Regions from separate parts of the Kitasatospora sp. NPDC002040 genome, predicted to be linked through region 4. Evidence: riboswitches for the same ligand, from Rfam matches in the RefSeq annotation. Region 4 holds a riboswitch; each other region holds the start of a gene.
The links. Region 4 has a riboswitch for cyclic di-AMP ahead of ABT118_RS27905 (transglycosylase family protein). Riboswitches for the same ligand answer to the same signal wherever they lie in the genome.
Positions count from the first base shown of each region.

Region 1: linked by a shared signal. The riboswitch ahead of ABT118_RS29350 (M23 family metallopeptidase) and the one ahead of ABT118_RS27905 (transglycosylase family protein) in region 4 are both predicted to bind cyclic di-AMP.
Region 2: linked by a shared signal. The riboswitch ahead of ABT118_RS10985 (transglycosylase family protein) and the one ahead of ABT118_RS27905 (transglycosylase family protein) in region 4 are both predicted to bind cyclic di-AMP.
Region 3: linked by a shared signal. The riboswitch ahead of ABT118_RS15005 (M23 family metallopeptidase) and the one ahead of ABT118_RS27905 (transglycosylase family protein) in region 4 are both predicted to bind cyclic di-AMP.

Region 1 covers NZ_JBEOXV010000021.1:51,563-56,091, forward strand. The annotation lists gene ABT118_RS29335 (alpha/beta fold hydrolase) at 1-538, opposite strand, end outside; gene ABT118_RS29340 (tautomerase family protein) at 591-821, shown strand; gene ABT118_RS29345 (YiaA/YiaB family inner membrane protein) at 838-1,128, opposite strand; cyclic di-AMP (ydaO/yuaA leader) riboswitch at 1,344-1,505, shown strand; gene ABT118_RS29350 (M23 family metallopeptidase) at 1,518-2,327, shown strand; gene ABT118_RS29355 (hypothetical protein) at 2,367-3,266, opposite strand; gene ABT118_RS29360 (sensor domain-containing protein) at 3,391-4,125, shown strand; gene ABT118_RS29365 (hypothetical protein) at 4,215-4,529, shown strand, end outside.
Region 2 covers NZ_JBEOXV010000003.1:154,019-158,547, reverse strand. The annotation lists gene ABT118_RS10995 (FtsB family cell division protein) at 1-66, opposite strand, end outside; gene eno (phosphopyruvate hydratase) at 192-1,478, opposite strand; gene ABT118_RS10985 (transglycosylase family protein) at 1,691-2,407, opposite strand; cyclic di-AMP (ydaO/yuaA leader) riboswitch at 2,413-2,563, opposite strand; gene ABT118_RS10980 (cytochrome P450 family protein) at 2,775-4,022, opposite strand; gene ABT118_RS10975 (SDR family NAD(P)-dependent oxidoreductase) at 4,195-4,529, shown strand, end outside.
Region 3 covers NZ_JBEOXV010000004.1:414,445-418,973, reverse strand. The annotation lists gene ABT118_RS15015 (hypothetical protein) at 224-418, shown strand; gene ABT118_RS15010 (DUF6348 family protein) at 450-1,184, opposite strand; cyclic di-AMP (ydaO/yuaA leader) riboswitch at 1,543-1,695, shown strand; gene ABT118_RS15005 (M23 family metallopeptidase) at 1,699-2,700, shown strand; gene ABT118_RS15000 (TIR domain-containing protein) at 3,038-3,883, shown strand; gene ABT118_RS14995 (NUDIX hydrolase) at 4,277-4,529, opposite strand, start outside.
Region 4 covers NZ_JBEOXV010000018.1:17,245-21,773, forward strand. The annotation lists gene ABT118_RS27900 (hypothetical protein) at 1-1,003, opposite strand, end outside; cyclic di-AMP (ydaO/yuaA leader) riboswitch at 1,276-1,441, shown strand; gene ABT118_RS27905 (transglycosylase family protein) at 1,426-2,625, shown strand; gene ABT118_RS32785 (hypothetical protein) at 2,779-3,174, shown strand; partial or broken gene ABT118_RS27910 (hypothetical protein) at 3,189-3,695, opposite strand; gene ABT118_RS27915 (LacI family DNA-binding transcriptional regulator) at 3,861-4,529, opposite strand, start outside.

The DNA of each region.
Region 1 (4,529 bases), on a different contig from region 4:
CGGTGCGGTACTCCTCGAAGTCGGCCGGCCGGGCGGTCGGGTAGGCCTTGCCGAGGTAGGTGCCCCAGACGGCGGGGAAGTGCACCAGGGCGGAGCCGAGCACCTTGAACAGGGCGCGCTGGACCGCGGTCGGCGGCAGGTTCTCGATGAAGGCGTCGATCAGGGCGATGCCCGCGACCCGCTCCGGAGCGAGCCCGGCGGCCCGGACCACGGTGGCGCCGGTGTAGGAGTTGCCGACCAGCGCGGCCCGCTCGATGCCGAGGTGGTCGAGCAGGGCCAGGGTGTCCTCGGTGATCGCGGCGGGGGAGTAGTCGTCCCAGGCGATCGAGGACTCGCCGAAGCCGCGCAGGTCCAGCGTGATCACCCGGTGGCCGGCCGCGGTCAGCAGCGGGCGCAGGTGCCGGTAGACCACCCGGGAGTCGAGCATCCCGGGGAGCAGCACGACCGGCAGGCCGGTCTCGGTGGCGGTGTCGTCGTAGGCCAGGCGGCCGGCGGGGAGATCGAGGTACTGGGTGGTGAAGGTCTGCGTCATAGCCATAAAGCTAAGGCTAATAGCCTTAGCCGTCAAGGGACGGTGGGATAGCGTTCCGGTGATCGCACCGCACCGAACCCGAGGGGCCGTCATGCCGTTCATCACCGTCAAGCAGCTGGCCGGTCGGACCGTGGAGCAGCGGGCCGAGATCGCCCGCGAGCTCACCGAGACCTACGTCCGGATCACCGGGGTGAGCCCGGCGGCGGTCACCGTGGTGATCGAGGAGGTCGCGCTGGAGAACTGGGCGGCCGGCGGGGAGACCTACGCCGCCAAGCGGGCGGCCGGCTGACCGCTGCGGGCGCCGCTCAGATCCCGTCCACCCGGAACGGGTCGTGCTCGGCGAGCAGCTTGTCGAGGCGGGCCTGGTCGACCCGGGAGTGGATCTGGCCGGCGTCCTGGCGGTCGCGGATCACCTTGGCCAGCGTGAACGCCGAGGTGATCTCGTAGAGCAGGCCGACCGCCAGGAAGCCGCGCATCCAGGGGCTGACCGGGAGGTAGGCGATCCCGATCGCCAGGGCCGCGGTGGCCAGGGCGAAGGAGAGGACCGCCTGCAGGTAGTAGGCGTTGGTGGTCTGCGGCTTCATCGAATTGCTCATGCCCCGAGGATCTCCAACTCCCTTGCCGCACGCCTGAGTACGCATACTCAACCGGTGGTGGCGCACAGTCACCGGGTGAACGGACAGAAGCCGCATTCCGGTCACGGGTCGTCAGAAGAAGTGGACTGCACCTCTCAAGCCGCTTGGAATCATGGGCTCCTAGGATTAACGTTTGATAACGCAGCGCGGTCGGCAACGCCGTACCAGAACGGCACCGTGCGCCGTCGCCTAATCCTCAGGACCCCGCCTTCACCGGGGGTCCGGGAGCCGGGGAACCACCGTTCCTTGGGGTGAATCGGCCGGGCCCCAACCCGGTCGTAGGAGACCTTCCTGCTCCGAACCCGTCAGCTAACCCGGTAGGCGCGAAGGAAGGAAAGGAGCGCGCCTCCGTGGCGTCGACGCACTCCCCGGCACACCCCCGTACCGACTCGGGCAGCCAGCTGCTGCTGGACCACCCGGACCCCGCCCGGCACCGGATGCCCCGTCAGCCCCGCTCCGGCGGCCCGCTGATCGGCGTCACCGCGATGACCGCCGCGCTCGGTGCCACCGCCTTCGCGGCCACCCCGGCCGCCGCCGCGCCGGTGGCCGTACCGCCCGCCGTCTCGGCCGCCGACTCCGCCGACCAGGCCGGGGAGCAGTTCCCGCTCTCCGCCGACCCGGGCCTGGCCCTCGCCGCCCGGATCCAGCAGCAGGCCGACGGGCAGCGGACCGCCGCGGACGAGTCCGCCCGGCTGGCCGCCGCGCAGGAGGCGGAGGCCAAGCGCGCCGTCCAGGCGGCCGCGGCCGAGCGGGCCGAGCAGCACGGCTCCTTCGCCCCGCCGACCACCAACTACGAACTGACCGCGCACTACGGCCAGTCCGGCTCGTACTGGTCCCACCTGCACACCGGCCTGGACTTCGCGGCCCCCACCGGCACCCCGGTCACCGCCGTCGGCGCGGGCACGGTCACCTCGGCCGGCTGGTCCGGCGCGTACGGCTACCGGGTGATCGAGACGCTCTCCGACGGCACCGAGATCTGGTACTGCCACCTGTCCTCGATCGCCACCGCCTCGGGCGAGGTCGCCCCCGGCACGGTGCTCGGCAAGGTCGGCGCCACCGGCAACGTCACCGGCCCGCACCTGCACCTGGAGGTCCGCCCCGGCGGCGCCACCCCGGTCGACCCGCTGGACTGGCTGCGCGAGCGCGGCGTCAACCCCTGACCCGAGCGGGCCCCACCGGTTCCGGTGGGGCCCGACGCGTCAGTCCTGTTCCTCGGCGGCCTGCTCGGCAGCGGCCTGTTCCTCGGCGGCCTGCTCGCTCAGGTAGGCCTCGATCTCCTCCGTGCCCGGCTCGGGCGCCAGGTCCGGGTACTCGTGCACCAGCAGCGCGGGCAGCCCGGGGACGGTCCACTCGCCGCACAGCCGGAGCGCCTCCTCGGCCACGGCCGCCTCGAAGCCGTCGAAGTCGCCGGAGAGCTCGTCCGGCATCGGCAGGCCGAGCGCGTTCAGCCCGGCCAGGTTGCGGTAGCTGCGCTGCATCAGCCGGTTCTCCAGCAGCAGCCGGGCGCCGTCGGTGGCCATCCCGATCGAGATCAGCCTGGTCCGGCCCCAGCCGCCGTCCGCGTCGATCTCGTCCAGCCCGGTCAGGGCGCCGAAGGCCTCGGCCCGCTGCTCCGCCGTCAGCTCCCGGAAGCCGTCCAGCCAGCCGCGGACCGCCGCCGGATCGGCGGTGTCCACCCCGTCCGCGCGCAGCAGCAGTGCGTACAGGCGCGGCCAGGTGACCAGGTGCGGCTGCCGGAGCAGCCCGCAGAGCAGCTCGCCCTGCCACTCCACCTCGGCGTTCAGCCGCTCCTGCCGCTTGGCGTTCAGCCGCTTGGCGGCCCGCTGATGCTCGATCAGCAGCCGCACCGCCCGACCGTACGCGCCGGGGTCGGACTCCGGCTGGACGTACATGTAGATCCGCTCGTACAGCAGCTGCTCGACCACCGGCGAGCTCACCTCGGGGTAGCCGTCGTGCATCCGGCCGTCGCCCAGTTCGAGCAGGGTCAGCACGGTGCGGAGCGCCTCCACCGGCACGGGCTCCAGGCCCTGCTCGGCCGCCCAGCGGAGCAGGTCGTCGGCACGGGTACGCGGGCTGAGCCGGAGGTCGTCGTCGTTCACCCTCGTACGGTAGCCGGTGCCCGGGCGGGGGACCGTTCACCCGGGCGGGGGTGGGGTTCTCCCTACCCCGAACCCGCCGGTGGCCCTCATGTCGGCGGCGGCCGGGATCGGGCACCTTGGAGGGGTGGGCAGTGAGCAGCACGAGCAGACCGAGGAGCCGGTGATGACCAGCCAGACCTACCCGTACGCCGAGCGGCGGAGCAGCAGGGCGCAGCCGGGGTTCTGGCGCGCGCCCTTCGCCGCGGCCACCTACCGCGAGGTCGGGTTCGTGCTGACGTCGCTGCCGCTCGCGGTGCTGGGGTTCGCCTTCGTGGTCAGCTTCTTCTCGCTCGGGCTGGGCCTGTTCGTCACCGCGCTGGGCCTGCCGGTGCTCGCCCTGCTCACCGCGGGCTCGCGCGGCCTCGCCGCCCTGGACCGGTACCGGGCCGCCACCCTGCTGGCCACCGAGGTGCCGGCCCCGGCGCCGGTGGCGCCCAAGCGGCCGGGCTTCTGGGGCGCCGTCACCGCCCGGTTGGGCGACGGCGCGGGCTGGAAGGCGGCGCTGTACCAGGTGCTGATGCTGCCGTGGAGCATCCTGAGCTTCACGCTCACGGTGGTGTTCCTGGCCGTCGGCTGGGCGCTCGCGCTCTTCCCCGCCTACCAGTGGGTGTTCGCCCGCTACACCGACTGGCCGGGCTACCAGCTGTACGACTACACCACCGACGCCGGGGTGCACCACGTCTACTACGTGACCTCGGTCCGGGACATCGCGGGCATCTCGCTGCTCGGCCTGGTGCTGGTCCTGCTGACGCCGGTGCTGATCCGCGGCCTGACCAACGTCTCCCGGCTGGCGATCAGGGGGCTGTGCGGCGGCCGCTGACGAGATGCGGTCCCACCGCGGCCGTGCTGCGATGAACAGGCCCGGTACCGGCTCCCGGTACCGGGCCTGACGCATCCTCGGGAGGCCCGGTGCACACCCCCAGCACGCTGATCACCTCCCGCCCGCTGGACGAGTACTGCGCGCTGTTCGGCCTCACCAGGGCCGCACTGGCCGCCGTGCCCGGGCCGGTGCTGGACTGCCCCGGCGGCGCGGCCGGGCTGACCGCCGAGGCCCGCGAGCTGGGCGTGACGGTGATCGCCGCCGACCCGGCGTACGCCGCCCCGCTGCCCGAACTCACCGCACTGGCCCGGGCCGGACGGGACAGCATGGCCGCCCGGCTGGCCGTCGCCCCCGAGCGCCACCTGCCCGCACCGCACCTGCGGCCCGAGCGGTACCTGCGCAGC
Region 2 (4,529 bases), on a different contig from region 4:
CACCAGCGAGCAGAGCACGAGCACCAGCACGGTGGCCCGGCTGGTGAAGCGGGGTCGCCCCGCCATACCCGGAATCTTCCACATCACTGCTGCCCCTCCTGCCGCGCACACGCCGGTGCCCCGGCCCACCACCCTACGGGGTGGGAGCCGGGGCACCGGTGCAGAAGCCTGGGGTGTCAGCCCCCGGTCTCTCAGGCCTCGGACTTGAACCGCGGGAACGCGCCGCGGCCGGCGTACTCGGCGGCATCGTCGAGGATCTCCTCGATCCGCAGCAGCTGGTTGTACTTGGCGACGCGCTCGGAGCGGGCCGGGGCGCCGGTCTTGATCTGGCCGCAGTTGGTGGCGACGGCGAGGTCGGCGATGGTGACGTCCTCGGTCTCACCGGAGCGGTGCGACATCATGCAGCGGTAGCCGTTGCGCTGGGCCAGCTCGACGGCGTCCAGGGTCTCGGTCAGCGAACCGATCTGGTTGACCTTCACCAGCAGCGCGTTGGCGGTGCCGGTCTCGATGCCACGGGCCAGGCGGGCCGGGTTGGTGACGAACAGGTCGTCGCCGACGATCTGGACCTTGTCGCCCAGCTCGACGGTCATGGCCTTCCAGCCGTCCCAGTCGGACTCGTCCAGCGGGTCCTCGATCGAGACCAGCGGGTACGCGGCGACCAGCTCGGCGTAGTACGCGATCAGCTCGGCGGAGGAGAGCGCCTTGCCCTCGAACTGGTAGGCGCCGTCCTTGAAGAACTCGGAGGCAGCGACGTCCAGCGCGAGCGCGACGTCCTTGCCCGGGGTGTAGCCGGCCTTCTTGATGGCCTCGACGATGAGGTCGAGGGCCTCGCGGTTGGAGTCGAGGTTCGGCGCGAAGCCGCCCTCGTCGCCCAGACCGGTGGAGAGGCCGCGCTCCTTCAGCACGCCCTTGAGCGTGTGGTAGACCTCGACGCCCCAGCGGACGGCCTCGGAGAAGGACTCCGCGCCGATCGGCGCGATCATGAACTCCTGGATGTCGACGTTGGAGTCGGCGTGCGACCCACCGTTGAGGATGTTCATCATCGGGACGGGCAGCACGTGCGCGTTCGGGCCGCCGAGGTAGCGGAACAGCGGCAGGTCGCTGGCCTCGGAGGCGGCGTGCGCCACGGCGAGGGAGACGCCGAGGATCGCGTTGGCGCCGAGCGAGGACTTGTCCGGGGTGGCGTCCAGGTCGAGCATGGCCTGGTCGATCAGGCGCTGCTCGGTGGCGTCGTAGCCGACCAGCTCCGGGCCGATCTGCTCGATGACGGCGAGGACGGCCTTCTCGACACCCTTGCCGAAGTAGCGGTTCTTGTCGCCGTCGCGCAGCTCGAGAGCCTCGAAGGCACCGGTGGAGGCGCCGGACGGAACGGCGGCACGGCCGGTGCTGCCGTCGTCGAGACCGACCTCGACCTCGACCGTGGGGTTGCCGCGGGAATCGAGGATCTCGCGGGCTACGACGACATCAATGGACGGCACGAGGCATCTCCTTGGCGGAAGCGGGATGTGTTGTCGTTTACGACCAGAGCCTAACCGCACCTCGGCCCGGGACCACGCTGACCTTGGTCCTGTCTCACCGTGTGGCCCGGCTACTCACCGGTAGTTCACCTGAATGACCGCGAACGGGGCCGAACCGGAACGAGCCGGTGCGGCCCCGCGCTGACGGTGTGTCGTGGATCGGTGCGGCCCGGTCAGCCGAGCTTGAGCACCTGGCCCGGCAGGATCAGGTCCGGGTCGCCGCCGATCACGGCCGTGTTCGCCTGGTAGACCTGGTGCCAGTCCAGCCCCTGGGCGGCGGCGATGCCGGAGAGGGTGTCACCGGACTTGACGGTGTATCCGCCGGTGGCGGCGGGTGCCTTCGGCGCCGCGTGCTTCGGCGCGCTGACGGTCGGCGCGGCCGCCTTGGGGGTGGCCGGCTTCGGCGCCGCCTGCTGCTTCGGGGCGGCCTTGGTCTCCGCCTTCGGGGCGGCGGCCCGGGTCTCCGAGCGCGAGGCCTTGCCCGCCGAGGTGTCGACCTGGGCGGGCGAACCGCCCTTGGTCAGACCGGCCTTGACGGAGCAGACCGGCCAGGCGCCGGGGCCCTGCGAGGCGAGCACCTTCTCGGCGACGGCGATCTGCTGGCCCTTGCTGGCCTGGTTGGCCTGCGCGGCGTAGGACTGGCCGCCGAAGGCCTTCCAGGTGCTCGGGGTGAACTGGAGCCCGCCGTAGAAGCCGTTGCCGGTGTTGATGCTCCAGTTGCCGCCGCTCTCGCACTGGGCGACCTTGTCCCAGGTGTCGACCGGGGCGGCGTGGGCGCCGGTGGCGCTCAGCAGCGGCAGCGCGAGGCCGACGCCTGCAACTCCCGCGACGGCGATGACCTTCTCGGCCTGCGTACGACGACGATGACGGCCCGAACCGGTGAAGAGCATGAAGAAGTCCCTCTCCGCACGCCTGCGAGGTGAGCTGTCGGGTTCGGACCGGGAGGTGGCCCGGCCGCCATCGCTGGCGGCTTCACCCCAAGCCGTGGGGGACGGCGAATTACGTGGGTCCCCCGCCCCTGCCCAAGGGTCTGGTCGGTGTCCCGGCAGCGCGGCGGGCAGGATTCGGCGTTCCGCGCACGGGGTTCGCAGCTGCGAACACCAGGGAGAGTAAGCAGATGACCAGATGGATCACAAGCTTATGTCGAACAGATCACACATAAATCACGCTGCGCAGCGGGACGTCCACAAACCATACTGGTATGTCCGGATTGATGCGTACTCAGATCACGCCCGATCAGATCTGACCGACACGCCGTCAGTTCTCCGGGGTGAACGACACCGGCAACTCCCGCAGCCCGCGCATGATCAGGCCGCCCCGCCAGCGCAGCTCGGCCGGATCGGCGGCAAGTTGCAGGTCCGGCAGCCTGGTCAGCAGCGTGGCGAGGGCGAATTGACCCTCCATCCGGGCGAGCGGCGCACCGATGCAGTAGTGGATGCCGTGACCGAATCCGAGGTGCGGGTTGTCCTTGCGCGCCAGGTCCAGGGTGTTCTCCCCGGCGAACCTGGCCGGGTCGCGGTCGGCCGCGGCCAGCACCACCAGCACCGGGTCGCCGACCGGGATGTCCACCCCGCCGATGCTCAGCGGGTGGGTCGCGAACCGCCAGGTGGCCAGCTCCACCGGACCGTCGTAGCGCAGCAGTTCCTCCACTGCCGTGGCCAGCAGCTCCTTCTCGCCGCGCTGCACCGACTCCTGCAGCAGCGCCCGCTGGGCCGGGTTGCGGAGCAGCGCGTAGGTCCCGTTGCCGATCAGGTTGATGGTGGTCTCGAAGCCGGCGAACAGCAGGATGAAGGCCATCGCGGCGGCCTCGTTCTCGGTCAGGTGCTCACCGTGGTCACTGGCCCGGATCAGCCCCGAGATCAGGTCGTCGCCGAGATCGGCCCGCTTCCGGTGGATCAGCTCCAGCAGGTACGTCCTGATCTTCTTCACCGCCCGGCCCACCCCGCCGCGCTGGCCGCCGTGGTGACGGATCATCGCCCCGGCCCAGTCGCGCAGGTCGTCCTGGTCCTCCGGCGGCACGCCGAGCAGGTCGCAGATCGCGTAGATGGGCAGCGGGAAGGCGAACTCGTGGATCAGGTCGGCCGAGCCGCGCTGCGCGAAGTCGTCGATCAGGCGGTCGGTCAGCTGCTGCACCCTCGGCTCGAACTCGGCCACCCGGCGGGGGGTGAACGCCTTCGACACCAGCCGGCGCAGCCGGGTGTGGTCCGGCGGGTCGATGTTCAGCAGATGCGTCATCAGATCGGCCTGCCGCTCCCCCGGGATGCCGACCCGGCCGGTCTTGTGGGCCTGTCCGCTGTGGTGCGCTGGGTTCTTCGAGAGCCGCCCGTCCGCCAGTGCCTGCCGGGCGTCCGCGTACCGGGTGACCAGCCAGGCCTCCACCCCGCTGGGCAGCGTGGTGCGGTGCACCGGAGCGTGCTCGCGCAGCCAGGCGTACGCGGGATAGGGGTCGGCGGCGAACTCCCAGGTGAAGAGTTCCGGCTGGGCGGTTCGGTGCGTGTCCGGCATGTCCTGAACCGTAACCCGCGGATGCACCTGCGGAAGTATGCGTGAGCCTGGTCACCTGGCGGGTAAATGCCCTTGCGGAGGATCGGCTCGTGCTTACGATCCTCCGATACGGTCTCGGTGGACGCCGGTGCGGCGTGCTCCACCGGGCGTAGCGCTCAAGGAGGAGCAGGCCATGCGGGTAGCCGGGGCAGTGGTGGTCATCGCGGTACTCGAAGGCGGTTCAGGCGTCGACCTGGCCCGCCGCTTCTCGGCGGCCGGAGCGGCCGGCATGCTGATCGCCGACCAGCACCCCGGTGTCGCGGAGGACCTCGCCACCGAACTCGACCGGCCCGGCTGCCCCGTGGTCGGCGTCAGCGGCGACGCCCGGCAGCCCAGTGACGTGGCCGCCCTGGTGGCCACCGCCGCCGAGCACCTCGGGCCGATCGACCTGTTCTGCATCACCGGCCCCGGTGGCGAACGCATCCTCGCGCTGGCCGAACTCCCGGACCACCTGGCCCCGCTGGCCGA
Region 3 (4,529 bases), on a different contig from region 4:
GGGCACCCGTCCGACGGACCGTCAGCTCGGCTGGGCTATCGTCTCGGTCGGCGGAAATTCGTCTCACATCGCAGGATCTTCGCGGCTGCCTTCCGGCAAGTCCTTTACGCAGTCCGCACGAACGACCACACTGAGTCCGGGTGGGACGGTCGGTTCTCGGGGGTCTCGGGGGATTGGGCCCGCCACGAAGCCTCGCTACGAAAGAATGAGGAAGTGAGTCCGGGTGGCCTTCTCCGTCTCTGCCCTGGTCCTGTTCGGGATCATCGTCATCATCTTCATCCGCAACAAGCAGTTGAAGACGAGCCATGCGATCATCGCCGCGCTCTTCGGTTTCATGCTGAGCCAGTCCACGGCGGCCAAGCCGATCCAGGACTTCCTCAGCCAGCTCGCGCAGACCATCTCCTCGGTCGCCAGCTGATCCGTCAGCGCCGTTCGGGCCTTCCGGTCCGCTAGCGACGGCCCCGCCACCAGCGACCCAACCGTCCACGCGGTGGCACGGGTTCGGCCTGCGGCGGGGCCACGGCACCGGGGTGCTCGGCGACCATCAGCAGGAACAGCCGGGCCCAGCGCAGCCGTTCGCCGCGCGGCCAGTCCTGCGCCCGCAGGGCCGCCGAAGCCGCCTGGCACACCGCGCCGTTGACCCGGACCTCGGCGACGTCATGGCCGGTCTTGCCGCCGAAGAACAGCTTCACGCCGTTCACCTGGCGGTCGGTCAGCTCCGGCAGCTCGGCGGCGGTCAGCACCGGGGTCAGTTCGCGCCCGGCGAGCCAGTCGGTCAGCGGGCCGGTGTCGGCTCCGAAGACGGCGGCCGGGCCCTGCACCACGTGCCAGCCGGGGAAGTCGGGCGTGGAGCAGTGCGCACCGCTGCCGCCGAGCAGCCCGACCACGGTGGTCGCCGTGGTCCCGGCCCACATCCTGACCGCGCTGTCGAGCTGCTCCACCTCGGTGCCGCCTACGCCGGCTGCACAGTCCCAGATCACCGGGGCGTCGCCCCGGCCGAGGTGCAGCACGTAGCCGAGGTCGAGGTGGCCGCCGGTGCCGGGCTCGGTGTGCTCGCGGAACGCCACCGCCGTGGTGCCTGGTCCGCGCACCACCGCACCGTCCACCGTGAACTCCTGACCCAGCCCGGCCATCTCGCGGACCACACCGCGCTGGACCACGGCCAGCCGCTCCTCGGGGCGCACAGACGGGTCTCCTCGCTTCGCAGCACTTCGAACAGCGGCTCTCGATGCTCGAACGCCGCGAGCGTATCGGCCCGACGTGAGCGGTGTCACGGTGAAGGTTGGCGGAGCGGGATCGAGCGGGTACGCACGGCGATTTCCGCCACCCTCCGTGGGCGGGCCGGGGACGAAGCGTCAGCGAATCGGGCCCCCAGAGGCCCAGGTCCCGTCCGGAGCGTGACCTTCGTCCCTGATCATCCTTATTGACCGTTCAACCGGGGCTTGCCAGCAAGCGGAGGATCGGCTTCTATTCGAGGCCTGTCCGGTGAACGACCGGACGGGCTCAACCGGGCGGAACGCCGAGTCCTGCCGCCGCCCGGCGCCTCGAACAAGGCACGCATGGCAGGAGCGGGGGACCCAAGGTAAGTCGCCGAACCGGTGTGACCGGTCCGGCTTGGGGTGAAGCCGCATTCCTGCGGCCGGGCAACTCCAGCCCGAACCCGACAGCTCACCTCGTAGGCGTCGGAGAGGACCACCCATGTCCGCACAGGGCAAGCACCGTCGCGTCCAGCTGTCCCACCTGACCCGGATCGCCGTCGCGACCGGCGTCCTCGGCGCCACCTTCGCGCTTCCGGTGGCCGCCGCCAGCGCCCACCAGGGCCACGCCACCGCCGTCGCACCGCAGGCCGCCCCGGCTGCCGCGAGCACTCTCGCCACCGAGACCGCCACCGAGACCCCGGCCGTGGCCCCGGTCGCGGACGCCACCCCGGCGGCGAGCCAGTACAAGGTCGTCGGCGGCGACACCCTCTCGAAGATCGCCACGGCCCAGCAGGTCGACGGCGGCTGGGAGAAGCTCTACCAGGACAACCGCAGCGTGGTCGGCGGCAACCCGAACCTGATCTTCCCGGGCCAGCAGCTCTCGCTCTCCGGCAAGGCCGCGGCCGCCGTCGCGCCGAAGGCCGCCGAGGCCCCCAAGGCCGAGACCAAGCCCTCCACCAACTCCACCGCGGACACCTCCACCAAGGCGTCCCGCTCCAAGTCGGCCGTCGCCCCGAAGGCCGTCGAGGCCCCCAAGGCCAAGCCGGCCACCACCGCGCCGAGCACCGCCGCCGCCAAGCCGGCCACCGTGGCCACCGGCGGTTACGTCGCCCCGGTCAGCGGCGGCACCTCCACCGCGTACCACGCCTCCGGTTCCTCCTGGTCCAGCGGCTACCACACCGGTGTCGACTTCCGCGCCTCGACCGGCACCAGCGTCAAGGCCATCACCGCCGGCACCGTGGTCTCGGCCGGCAACGGCGGGTCCTACGGCAACGAGGTCGTCGTCAAGCACGCCGACGGCAAGTACTCCGAGTACGCCCACCTCTCCTCGATCTCCGTCTCGGTCGGCCAGTCCGTCTCGGCCGGCCAGCAGCTGGGCCTCTCCGGCGCCACCGGCAACGTGACCGGCCCGCACCTGCACTTCGAGGTCCGCACCGGCCCGTCCTACGGCTCCGACATCGACCCGGTCGCGTACCTCCGCGCCCACGGCGTGAGCCTGTAACGGTCTGACCCCGTCTCAGACGCCTTCGGCCCCCGGATCACCGATCCGGGGGCCGAAGGCGTACCCGCCCTGCCGCACAGACGACTTCGGCCCCGGGCCGGCGACTTGGTCGCCGGCCCGGGGCCGAAGTGGGTGGAGCGGGTGACGAGAATCGAACTCGCGTGACCAGTTTGGAAGACGTAGCCACCACCTGGCCCTTGAGCAGCGCACTCTCTGACTAGCAGGGGAGCGAGTTCGTCGCCATGATTCCCTGTGGTTCCCCGGGGCTAGCTGGCGGACCGGGCACGCAACGGGCACGTGGCTGGGCTCCGACTGCCTGCAGGAGTAGCATCCAGCCATGACGAAGGTCGCACTCATCGGTAGCCATGAAGTGTTGAGTAAGAAGATCGACGTTCAGCTCGTCAAGGGCAGGGCGCTCTTGGACCTTCCTCGTGCGAGTGTTGCAGAGGTCGAGACATTCCAGTCGAGCTTCTTCACTTGGAACGAGTACACGCAGACTCTCCTGACGATGAGCTTCAAGGTTGAGGGAGCACTGACATCAGCGCCGCCCGGTGAGTTCATCGCCCTTGATCTTGGTGTGTTTGATGTCAAGTACGGAACGGCCAAGACAGCTGAGGCCGTGAGGTCTTCAGTCCTGGCGACCCTTGAGAAGAAGTTGCGGGTGCTGGAGTCGATCAATGATCGTCTTGAGATCTGGGTTGAGGCTGCTCCACCAGTGCCGCGTCACGTTTCGGGCGATGCGATCTTCCTGGTGCATGGTCGAGATCACGCAACCCGCGAGACTGTTCGCAGCTTCCTGCAGCAGGTCGCCTCGCGAGACGTGATCGTGCTTGATGAGCAGGCAGGTAAGGGAGCCGACATCCTTGGGAAGCTCCTGAACCATGCCCAGAAGGCTGCCTACGCCATCGTGCTTCTGACAGGAGACGATGAGGGCCGCCTGGCAGGCGAGGGTGACCTCAAGCCCCGGGCGCGCCAGAACGTGATTTTGGAGCTCGGCCTGTTCTTGGGCCTGCTCGGTCGCCAGAACGTCATGGCCTTGTACGAGCCGGGAGTTGAGATCCCCAGCGACTTCCTAGGCGTCACCTACGTTGAACTTGACCCCTACAAGGCGTGGAGGATGGGCGTCGTGAGCGAGCTTCGTGCGGCTGGCATCGACGCTTCGATTGACCGGACCCTCGGCTAACAGATGGATGCCGCGCTGAGCGTCACCGCGCGGGTGGTGGAGCGGTTTTGGCCGGTGTCCTGTCTGGTCTGGGGCCGAGCATGATCGGGGGGCCGTAAGCTCGCCGCGTCTCGGTCAGGGCTTTTGGGCCTGACCGCAATTTGGCCGAGTGGCCCCCCGGTCTTGCTCGGTGCGGGGCCCGGTCCTGGCAGGTGGGTAAAACCGCGGAGCCGCCCGCCCTCAGCCCCGTTTGGGTTTGGTCCTTCGACCGGTCATGGTGCTCTCGCTCAGGCGCGCGGCCGGCGGCCGGGCCGGGAAGCGGGGCGGAGACAGGAGCGCACGGCCCGGCGTCGAGCCGGGCAAGCGCGCGCCGAGCGGAGCGAGGCGCCTTGAACCCGTAGAGAAGGTTTTTACTCAACTCCCCGACATCGTCAACGTTCGCCCGTCATGGGCACGGACATGGGGCGGCTCGTCCTGGAGTGCATCCGTGATGCGGACCGCATAGACCTCGCCCATCTGGGCAATGACCTCGTCCGGGGTCAGCCAGTCGACGGCGGTGGACTCGTCGGACAGGCGCTCGTGCCCGCTCTCGGGGTGGCAGCGGAAGACCAGGGCGACGATTCCCCTGGCCATGTTCTTGTAGACCCCGGTGAGCCGGTCGACCTGG
Region 4 (4,529 bases):
GCCCGAGCCAGCGCAGCGCGGCGTGCCGGACGTCGGACTTCCGGGAGCTGGTCAGGTGGACGTGGGCCCGGCCCTTCTCCGTCCCCTCGATTCGGACATTACGGGTCAAATTCAGCACCTCGGCCCCGACCGTGACGCCCCCTCCGGTGGCCACCCGGGGGTGCGGGTACTTGAGCGGGCCGTCCAGCGTGACGGTGCTGCCGCTGACGGCGGCGATGGTGCGCAGGTCGTACCGCTCCGAGAAGCCCTCGGCGTTGGGGGCTCCGGTCGGGGTGACGGCGAGCTCGTCGCCGGGGCGCCAGCCGGTCGGCGCGGCGGCGAGGGCGATGGTGGTGTCGCCCGCCTTCAGCGGGCCCGCGGCGCGGACCCAGGCCGTCCTGGCGGCGCCGTCCAGCCGCAGGTAGCCGGCGCCGGTGACCCAGAGGCCGGTGTCGCTCGGGACCAGGGTCATGCCACCGCCCTGGAAGCGTCGCTCGTCGACCGCCGGGAAGCGCAGGGTGTGCAGGACGGCATCGGTCGGAGCGAGCGTCAGACTGCCCTTCACCTCGACGTTCCCCGCCGAGCTGAGCACCACCGAGCGGTCGGCCGCGAAGGTCAGCGAACCGGATGCTTCGACCACCAACGACCCCACCGACACATCGGCATCCAGCAGCACGTGGTCGGAGATCCGGACGGCGGCGGCCGGGCTCGGCAGGCTGCCGCCCCACCCGGCCGGGTCGGACCACGGGCGGGCCGGCGCCGGGGTCGGCAGGGGGGACTCCGACGGCGAGGGCGACGGCGAGGCCGAGGGGACGTCGGTGCCGTGCGAGTGCGAAGCTTCGGCGGAGGGCGGCGGCAGAGCCGAGGGGCCGTCAGGGGCGCCCCCGGTGCGCCGGACCAGCTCCTCCACCCCGACCGCGGCCACCACCGTGCCGGCCGCGATCCAGCCGAGTACCTTTCTCCGCCCGGCCTTTGCCGAGTCGTTACCTTCCGGGGCCGGTTCGGGCCTCTTCGCGTGCCGCATGCCGCCGCGCACCTCTCCGCCCGGGCGGCGCCTGCGGCCGCCTCGCCTGAAGCATAGGCAAGTCCCTTGAACGGCAAGGCTTTTGATCAGATTCGATCGAAATCAACCATTGGAATTCACTCCTCCGGTCCATGAAGGTTCCCTGAACAAACCATGATCCACATCACAGAGGTTTGCGGTTTCAACTTAAGCCTGCCTAATGTGCTCCCCTGTTCGTGGCCACACGGACCCCGTCCATCCGGAACGCCGAGTCCTGCCACCGGATGAACAGGCAGCTCAGTACGCACCATGGCAGGGGCGGGGGAACCACAGGTAAGTCGCCGGGGATTGGTCCGATTTGACCGATTTTCGGCTAGGGGTGAAGCCGTGCTCAAGCACGGCCGGGCAACTCCAGCCCGAATCCGACAGCTCACCTCGCAGGCGTGGGAGAGGAACGCATCTTCATGCTGTCCAGCAGCGCCTCCAAGCGCACCCGCCGTCTGATCGCCGCGACCGGCGTGGTCGGCATCGGCCTCTCGGTCCCGGGCCTCGCGGCCGGTTCCGCCTCCGCCGCCACCGTCTCCACCTGGGACAAGGTCGCCCAGTGCGAGTCCACCGGCGACTGGAGCATCAACACCGGCAACGGCTTCTACGGCGGCCTCCAGTTCACCTCCAGCACCTGGGCCGAGTTCGGTGGCACCCAGTACGCCGCCCAGGCCAACCAGGCCACCAAGGGCCAGCAGATCTCGATAGCCGAGAAGGTGCTCGCCTCCCAGGGCCCCGGCGCCTGGCCGGTCTGCTCCGTCAAGGCCGGTCTGACCAAGGGCGGCGGCGCCGCCCAGGTCGACACCTCCTCGGACAGCTCCGCGAAGGCCGCCACCCCCAAGGCGACCACCCCCAAGGCCGAGACCCCGAAGGCCGCCGCCCCGGCGCCGAAGGCGGCCGAGCAGCAGACCACCACGACCACGGCGGCCAAGAGCTACACCGTGGCGCCGGGTGACTGGCTGTCCACCATCGCCCAGAGCCAGAACGTCGAGGGCGGCTGGGAGAAGATCTACGAGCTCAACCGGTCGATCCTGACCGAGGGCCCGGACATGATCTACCCGGGCCAGCAGCTGGCCCTCGGCGGCACCACCACCGTCGTCACCCCCGCGCCGAAGCCGATCGCCCCGGCGCCGGCTTCGCCCTCCACCGGCTCGTCCACCGGCTCCTCCGCCAAGACCGGCGGCAAGAGCACCAAGGCCGCCTCCGGCTCGACCACCGCCACCACGGTGGCGGCCACCGGCAGCAAGGCCGCCGCGATCAACTTCGCGATGTCCAAGCTCGGCCAGGCCTACGTCTACGGCGGCAGCAGCAACGGCGGTTGGGACTGCTCGGGTCTGACCCAGGCCGCCTTCCGCCAGGCCGGCATCTCGCTGCCGCGGGTCGCCAACGACCAGGCGGACGCCGCCACCCGGGTCTCGCTGGACAACCTCCAGACCGGCGACCTGCTCTTCTGGTCGAACAACGGCAGCAACTCCGGCGTCTACCACGTCGCGATCTACATCGGCGACGGCAAGTACGTCGAGGCCGCCAACCCGCGCGCCGGTGTGAAGACCGAGTCCATCGCCAACTGGGCGCCGGACTTCGCCGGTCGCGTCTGACGCACCCCCGGCCCGTAAGCGCACTGCCCCCGGAGACCTGGTCGGCTCCGGGGGCAGTGCGCTGCGGCGATATCCTGGGCGGGCGATGTGCGCCTTCGTTCCGTTGGTCATGTCCCGGAGTTCCCTGCCGACAGCCGACCGCGAGGACCAGCCATGACCGAGCAGCCCACCGGGGCCCAGCGCATCGCCGAGACCATCCGGCCCGCCATGCTGCAGGGTCTGCAGAACGCCGACCTGAGCGGCGCCACCGGCACCCAGCACATCAACGCCTGGGCGGACTGGATCGCCGAAGCCGTCTTCCACACCGCCGTCCAGCCGCTCGCCACCGAGCGGGACGCCTTCGCCGACCGGGTCGACACCCTCAGCGATATCGCCAAGCGCCACAAGGCCGACTACCTGGACGCCGTCCAGGACGTCCAGCGCCTGAACGCGCGGGTGGCCGAGCTCGAAGCCGCCCTCGGCCGGGCCGGGGCGCCGGCCGCCGACCCGTCCACGGACCTTCCCGCGACCCTTCCCGCAGACCTCCCCGCGGACCCGTCCGACGACTGAGCCACGGCCGCCCGGCCCGCCCCGCGCCGGCGCCGGTGGTACGCGACGGTGACCGCCGCCAGCAGCGGGCCCCAGGCGAGCAGCGGCAGGTAGCAGGCCAGCAGCAGCCAGAACCCGGGGCCGCTGTGCGGCATCGACTCGCCCTGGTCGCTCACCGGCCCGGCCGGCTGCAGCAGTTGGTTGACGGTCGCGCCGCCGATGACCACCATGACCAGGACCGCCCCCACCCCCGCCGGGACGACCGCCGCCAGGACCGGCACCCGTCTCCCGCCGAGCAGCGGCACCCACCCGGGCACCACCTCGCCCCAGGGCCGGACCAGGCCGAGGGTGAGCAGCGCGAGCGCCTCCGAGACCAGGCTGAGCAGCAGCACGAACGGCGCCGCCTGCAGCACCCAGGTCCGGTCGCCGTACCAGTCGGGGAAGCCGGTCACCAGACCGAGCCGCCAGAGGCCGGACGGCAGGGTGACCAGGGGGACGGCGTGGGCGGCGACCACGGCCCAGCGGGGTGCGGGGACGGACATCTGACAGCTCCTCGGTTCCGGCCCGGTTCGCGGGCACGGACCGATCCTCCCGCCGGGCCCGACCCGGCCGCCTCGTCCCCGGGGCGGACCCCCTCCCCCGGCGGGGGGAGCCGGAACGCGCGAGTGGGGCACGGGGACGATCCCCGTGCCCCACTCGACGGACGGTCAGCTCTTCGGGCCGGCCCCGGTGGAGCCGCGCATCACCAGCTCGGGCTGGAACATGAACTCCGCGCGCTGTCCCGGGTTGCCGCCGACCTCCTCCAGCAGGGCGTCGACGGCGGCGGTGGCCATCGCCTCGACCGGCTGGCGGATGGTGGTGAGCGGCGGCTCGGTGAAGGCGATCAGCGGGGAGTCGTCGAAGCCGACCACCGAGACGTCCTGCGGCACCGCGAGCCCGCGCTGGCGGACCGCGCGGATCGCGCCGAGCGCCATCATGTCGCTGCCGCAGACGATCGCGGTGCAGCCCTTGTCGAGCAGTGCGTTCGCCGCCGCGTGGCCGCCCTCGACGCTGAACAGGGTGTGGTGGACCAGCCCTTCGGCCTCCGCCCCGTTCACCCCGAGCAGTTCCCCTATCGCCGCCGTGAAGCCCTCGATCTTGCGCAGCACCGGCACGTACCGGCGCTGGCCGACGGCCAGGCCGATCCGCTCGTGGCCGAGCTCGACCAGGTGCTGGACGGCCATCCACATGGCGGCCCGGTCGTCCGGCGAGATGAACGGTGCGGCGATCTTCTCGCTGTAGCCGTTGATCAGCACGAACGGCACCTGACGGCCGGTCAGCTTGGCGTACCGGTCGTGATCGGCGGTCGAGTCGGCGTGCAGGCCGGAGACGAAGAC